2 linked regions of the Marinobacterium aestuarii genome follow. The protein of the gene in region 1 binds, or shares a complex with, the protein of each later gene. Links are inferred from orthologs where the notes say so. Each region holds a gene or a part of one and is shown in the gene's direction. Other genes may lie near its edges. The genes, in order: rpsG and tig.

Region 1 (3,102 bases):
GCAGAAGAAAACGCCGCGCTGGAAGCTGCAGGCAAGATTCCGGCTAAGTTCGAGCGAGTGCTGCTGGGTATCACCAAGGCATCACTGGCAACCGAATCCTTCATCTCCGCGGCCTCCTTCCAGGAGACAACCCGCGTACTGACTGAAGGTGCGGTAACAGGCAAGAAAGACTACCTGCGTGGTCTGAAAGAAAACGTTGTTGTTGGCCGATTGATTCCGGCCGGTACAGGTCTGGCGTATCACCGCGAGCGCAAGCGCAAGAAGCGTGCTGCCCAGGCTCAACCGGGTACAGCGACCGTGAGTGCGGAAGAAGTGCAACAGGCACTGACCGAAGCACTGAACGCTTCGTTGTCGGATTCTGAGTAATTTTTGGTCAGTAATTGACTATAGGGGTCGGAATTGATTAAAATTCCGGCCCCCTTGTGCTGGGACCAGCTGTCGAGCAGGGCGCTTTGTGCATTTTGCACCGACATATGGCTCCGGCTTTTTGGTGTTTATCCATTAATACGTGAAAACGTGGAGTTTGCTTAATGGCAACTATCAACCAGCTGGTGCGTTCGCCACGCAAACGCGCTGTTGAAAAAAGCGACGTTCCTGCTCTGCAGGCTTGTCCTCAGCGTCGTGGCGTATGTACTCGTGTATACACCACTACACCGAAGAAACCTAACTCAGCGCTGCGCAAAGTTTGCCGTGTGCGTCTGACGAACGGTTTTGAAGTGACGTCCTACATCGGTGGTGAAGGCCACAACCTGCAGGAACACTCTGTCGTACTGATTCGCGGCGGCCGTGTAAAAGACTTGCCAGGTGTGCGTTACCACACTGTACGTGGTGCTCTGGACTGCTCCGGCGTCAACGACCGTAGACAGGGTCGTTCGAAGTACGGAACCAAGCGTCCTAAATCTTAATCGTCGTCATTACGGCGAGGCTTTGTAGCGCAAATGGCTATCGGGCTAGACCGGACACGGTAAGAGTAAGGTCAGGCGAACCCGCATAAGCGGCATATCCTGAGTTAACCTGAAGACCTTTTTATAAATTGAGGGCTTATCAATGCCTAGAAGACGCGTCGCTGCAAAGCGCGAAATCCTGCCGGATCCTAAATTCGGTAACAAAACTCTGGCTAAATTCATCAACCACCTGATGGTCAGCGGCAAGAAATCTGTCGCCGAAAAGATCGTTTACGGTGCGCTTGATAAAATCCAGGAACGTACCAAAGCTGACCCGCTGGAAATCTTTGAGAAAGCACTGGAAACAGTACAGCCGATGGTCGAGGTTAAATCCCGTCGTGTTGGTGGTGCTACTTACCAGGTTCCTGTTGAAGTCCGTCCGTCGCGTCGTAACGCTCTGGCCATGCGCTGGCTGGTAGAGTACTCGCGCAAACGTGGCGAGAAGTCCATGGCCCTGCGCCTGGCGGGTGAGCTGGCCGATGCTGCTGAAGGTCGTGGCGCCGCTGTTAAGAAACGCGAAGACGTACATCGTATGGCTGAAGCCAACAAGGCTTTCGCTCACTATCGTTTCTAAACTGAGGATAGAGTCGTGGCTCGTAAAACTCCTATAGCACGCTACCGTAATATCGGTATCTGTGCACACGTAGACGCCGGTAAGACCACCACTACCGAACGTGTACTTTTTTACACTGGTCTGTCACACAAGATCGGTGAAGTGCACGACGGTGCTGCCACCATGGACTGGATGGAGCAGGAACAGGAACGTGGTATTACTATCACTTCCGCTGCGACGACCTGTTTCTGGGCCGGTATGAACCAGCAGTTCGAACCGCACCGCGTAAACATCATCGACACACCGGGGCACGTTGACTTCACTATCGAAGTTGAGCGTTCCCTGCGCGTACTCGACGGTGCCGTGGTTGTGCTGTGTGCCTCCTCCGGCGTGCAGCCACAGACCGAGACTGTATGGCGTCAGGCCAACAAGTACGAAGTTCCGCGCATGGTATTCGTCAACAAGATGGACCGCGCCGGCGCTGACTTCTACATGGTTATCGATCAGCTGAAGAAGCGTCTGGGTGCTGTTCCCGTGGCGATCAACCTGCCAATCGGTGCTGAAGACGAATTCAAGGGCGTTGTTGACCTGATTCGCATGAAAGCCATCATGTGGAATGAAGCCGATCAGGGCATGACCTACGAGCTGGAAGATATTCCGGCCGATCTGCAGGCGCGTGCTGAAGAAATGCGCGAGCAGATGGTTGAAGCCGCTGCCGAAGCCTCTGACGAACTGATGGACAAGTACCTTGAAGGTACTGAGCTGACCGTCGAAGAAATCAAGGCTGGTCTGCGTGCCCGTACCTTGCGCAACGAAGTCGTGCCGATCATGGCCGGCTCCGCGTTCAAGAACAAGGGTGTTCAGTTCATGCTGGACTCCGTGATCGAATACCTGCCGTCGCCGATCGAAGTTAAGGCGATTGAAGGTACTCTGGATGACAAGGACTCTACACCGGCGGTTCGTGCTGCTGATGATAACGCTCCTTTCTCCGCACTGGCGTTCAAGATCGCAACTGACCCCTTCGTTGGTACTCTGACCTTCGTTCGTGTCTACTCCGGTGTTCTGAATTCTGGCGACAGCGTGATCAACTCTGTCAAATCGAAGAAAGAACGTATCGGTCGTATGGTACAGATGCACGCCAACCAGCGTGAAGAGATCAAGGAAGTGTGCGCAGGCGACATCGCCGCACTGATCGGCATGAAGGACGTTACCACGGGTGACACTCTGTGCAGCCTGGACGATCGTATCGTTCTGGAGCGTATGGAATTCCCGGAACCGGTAATCTCTGTTGCTGTTGAGCCGAAATCCAAGGCTGACCAGGAAAAGATGGGTGTCGCGCTGGGCAAACTGGCCCAGGAAGATCCCTCTTTCCGCGTTGAAACCGATCAGGAATCCGGTCAGACAATCATCTCTGGCATGGGTGAGCTTCACCTGGACATCCTCGTTGACCGTATGCGTCGCGAGTTCAAGGTTGAAGCGAACATCGGCAAGCCGCAGGTTGCCTACCGCGAGAAGATCCGCAAGACCGTCGAAGCAAACCACAAGTTTGCCCGTCAGTCCGGTGGTCGCGGTCAGTACGGCCACGTTGTTGTGGAATTCAGCCCG
Region 2 (3,178 bases), 2.3 Mb from region 1 along the record:
CGGTAAAGTGTTAAAAGTCAGGCAGTGGTGGGCGTAGCTCAGTTGGTAGAGCCCCGGATTGTGATTCCGGTGGTCGTGGGTTCAAGCCCCATCGTCCACCCCATTCCTGATAGCTGTGCGGACGTGGTGAAATTGGTAGACACGCCAGATTTAGGTTCTGGTGCCGAAAGGTGTGGGAGTTCGAGTCTCCCCGTCCGCACCATGTTTGTCTGAAACGCTGTGGTGGGCGTAGCTCAGTTGGTAGAGCCCCGGATTGTGATTCCGGTGGTCGTGGGTTCAAGCCCCATCGTCCACCCCATTCCTTGTAACAGGCATGGATGTTCAGCGCTTCAATGAATTGCAAGATTCACAGGCAAACCGTTTCAAGGCTTGGTCTGCAGGGGTCAGTTTTTCGAATTGGTCACTAAAGCTCAGGCAGGCTTCATCGCAGTGGTGGGCGTAGCTCAGTTGGTAGAGCCCCGGATTGTGATTCCGGTGGTCGTGGGTTCAAGCCCCATCGTCCACCCCATTCCCGCACCCAGTGTCGGGACGATGATGCTAGTGCTTTGTAAAACCTGCGGTGTAACGAACAGACGCCAGTCTGCTTCAAGGTTGCCCTGCTTGTAACGCTGTGGTGGGCGTAGCTCAGTTGGTAGAGCCCCGGATTGTGATTCCGGTGGTCGTGGGTTCAAGCCCCATCGTCCACCCCATTTCTCGCTATTTTCTCTGTATCTTTCTGTTTTAATTCGTTTTTCTTGATTGAAGGCGAAATTCCTTTATGATCCTTTCCTAGTGGCGAACTCTGCTGCCTTTAATAGTATTCCGCTTGACTATTCGGGGTAACTGGCACAGAATTTCGCGCTTTAGAATTTAGGTTCTGCGGCATCCGTGCCAGGTCGGAAAGCGAGTTTACCGCCAAGCGGGTGTTTTTGGGGACGGATTCGTCCGCAGATCGCGATTAAAAAATGCTGCAAGTTTTGTGAGGAATTCCATGCAAGTTTCTGTTGAAGCGACTTCGGGCCTCGAGCGTCAGATGACGATCACTGTTCCGGCCGAGCGTATCGATAATGATGTAGCCACCCGTGTGCAGGATACTGCGCGTCGCGTGCGTATCGATGGCTTTCGTCCGGGCAAGGTGCCGGTCAAAATAGTTCAGAAGCGCTACGGTGCCGGAATTCGCCAGGAAGTCCTGGGTGAAGTGGTCCAGCAGAGCTTCTACGAAGCGGCGCAGCAGGAAAAGTTGCAGCCCGCCGGCGGCCCGAATATCGAGTTCAAGAAAGACAAGGCGGGTGAAGATTTTGAATTCACCGCGACCTTTGAAGTTTATCCGGAAATCACCCTGGCTGACTTCGCCGCGGCAGAAATCAAGAAACTGAATGCCAGCGTTACCGATGCCGATCTTGAAAAAATGATCGACACCCTGCGCAAGCAGCAGGCTGAGTGGGCTCTGGTTGAGCGCGCAGCTGAAGATGGCGATCGCGTCAAGATCGACTTTGAAGGCTTTATCGATGGCGAAGCTTTCGATGGCGGCAAAGGCGAAGGCATGGACCTGGTGCTGGGCTCCAACACCATGATTCCGGGTTTCGAAACCGGCCTGGTTGGCGCCGTTGCAGGCGACGACAAGGAACTGAACGTAACCTTCCCGGCGGATTACCAGTCCGAAAACCTGCAGGGCAAAGTAGCCCTGTTCAAGGTCAAGGTTCAGAACGTATCTGCCTCTTCACTGCCGGAGCTGAACGAAGAATTCTTCGTCAAGTTCGGTCTGGAAGGCAAGACGCTGGAAGAGTTCCAGGTTGAAGTTCGCAACAACATGGAGCGCGAGCTGAAGCAGGCGCTGAAAATGAAGCTCAAAGAGCAGCTTTTCGGCAAACTGATCAAGCTTAACGCCATTGACGTACCGAGCCCGCTGGTTGATAGCGAGATCGACAATCTGCGCAAGCAGGCGGTACAGCAGTTCGGTGGCGGCAACGCCAACCTCGACCCCAACATGCTGCCCAAGGAACTGTTCGAAGAACAGGCCAAGCGCCGCGTTGCGATCGGTCTGCTGGTACAGGAAGTCATCAAGGCCAACGAACTGAAGGTCGATGAAGACCGCGTTCGCGCCATGGTTGAAGAGCAGGCTCAGACGTATCAGGAGCCGCAGCAGGTTATCGACTGGTACTACAGCAACAAGGAAATGCTGAACCAGATCCAGAGCCTGGCGATGGAAGATCAGGTGGTTGAACAGCTGCTCGCATCTGCTACAGTCGAAGAAGTTGAAGTCAGCTACGAAGACGCGATCAAGCCAGCTCAGCCAGAAGCTGAAGTGGCGGAAGAAGCCGCAGCTGAATAAGGCTGCTGCAGCGACGCTCTAACGAGTCATGGAAAAACGACAGTTGGCTCAGGCTGACTGTCGTTTTTTTCGCTTATAAGGCTAAGGAGAGATTTGCATGTCAGATATCTATACAGGACAGGCGGGAGCCGGAATTAGCTCCAGTCTGGTACCGATGGTGGTCGAGCAGACTGCGCGCGGAGAAAGGGCCTACGATATCTACTCGCGGCTGCTGAAGGAACGCGTGATTTTCATGGTCGGCCAGGTCGAAGACCACATGGCTAACCTGATTGTTGCCCAGCTACTGTTCCTTGAAGCAGAAAACCCGGAAAAGGATATTCACCTTTACATCAACTCGCCCGGTGGCTCGGTGACTGCGGGTCTGGCGATCTACGATACCATGCGCTTCATCAAGCCGGATGTCAGCACCATGTGTATCGGTCAGGCGGCGAGCATGGGTGCATTCCTGCTGGCCGGCGGCGCCAAAGGCAAGCGTTTTGCGCTGCCTAACTCCCGCGTGATGATTCACCAGCCGCTGGGCGGCTATCAGGGTCAGGCGACCGACATTGAGATTCACACCCGTGAAATTCTGTCGATCCGCCAGAAACTGAACGAAATTCTGGCGCACCACACCGGCCAGGATCTGGAAACACTTGCACGTGATACCGATCGTGACAACTTCATGGATCCCCATGCGGCCAAGGCATACGGCCTCATTGATGAAGTACTGGATCGCCGCGTAATCGAAGGCTGATCACGTAAGAACCGTATTATAATTGGCATGCCGGGTTGAAATTGCCCGGCGATGCCATTATCAATAAGGCTTACGCGATCGCACTGTTGAGGTAGTCGAATGTCCGACGAGATTAAAGGTAAAGGCGGAGAAGG

Evidence for each region.
Region 2: the proteins of rpsG (region 1) and tig are in contact, whole or in part, in a crystal structure (PDB 3GTY), measured with the Thermotoga maritima proteins. The link is inferred for Marinobacterium aestuarii from one-to-one orthologs. Residues at the interface, in WP_004081843.1 of Thermotoga maritima: Lys34, Lys52, Lys55, Glu59, Arg62, Gln63, Glu66, Asn67, Lys69, Val71, Arg95, Ala109, Lys110, Lys111, Gly112, Arg113, Pro114, Glu117, Glu121, Ile124, Ala125, Tyr127, Asn128, Asn129, Thr130, Gly131, Lys135, Asp139, Arg142, Met143; in WP_004081061.1 of Thermotoga maritima: Glu122, Val124, Val129, Leu130, Tyr133, Glu188, Gly259, Ile262, Tyr263, Glu266, Ser270, Glu273, Gln274, Glu277, Arg308, Gln311, Ile312, Ser315, Tyr316, Glu325, Arg329, Arg336, Leu363, Phe366, Trp367, Arg373, Leu377, Arg381, Leu384, Glu387.

What each region holds. Positions count from the first base shown.
Region 1 is NZ_CP015839.1:4,884,832-4,887,933, reverse strand. The notes cover bases 1-2,782. They hold rpsG (30S ribosomal protein S7), read left to right. Parts: upstream 1-1,047; coding sequence 1,048-1,518; downstream 1,519-2,782. Other genes in these bases: fusA (elongation factor G), read left to right, coding at 1,534-2,782; rpsL (30S ribosomal protein S12), read left to right, coding at 531-905; rpoC (DNA-directed RNA polymerase subunit beta'), read left to right, coding at 1-366. Outside these bases: more of fusA, read left to right, coding at 2,783-3,102.
Region 2 is NZ_CP015839.1:2,584,394-2,587,571, forward strand. What follows is about bases 283-3,140. They hold tig (trigger factor), read left to right. Parts: upstream 283-970; coding sequence 971-2,311; downstream 2,312-3,140. Other genes in these bases: clpP (ATP-dependent Clp endopeptidase proteolytic subunit ClpP), read left to right, coding at 2,409-3,044. In the rest of the region: ATP-dependent Clp protease ATP-binding subunit ClpX, read left to right, coding at 3,144-3,178. UniProt on the Bacillus subtilis protein: Involved in protein export. Acts as a chaperone by maintaining the newly synthesized protein in an open conformation. Functions as a peptidyl-prolyl cis-trans isomerase.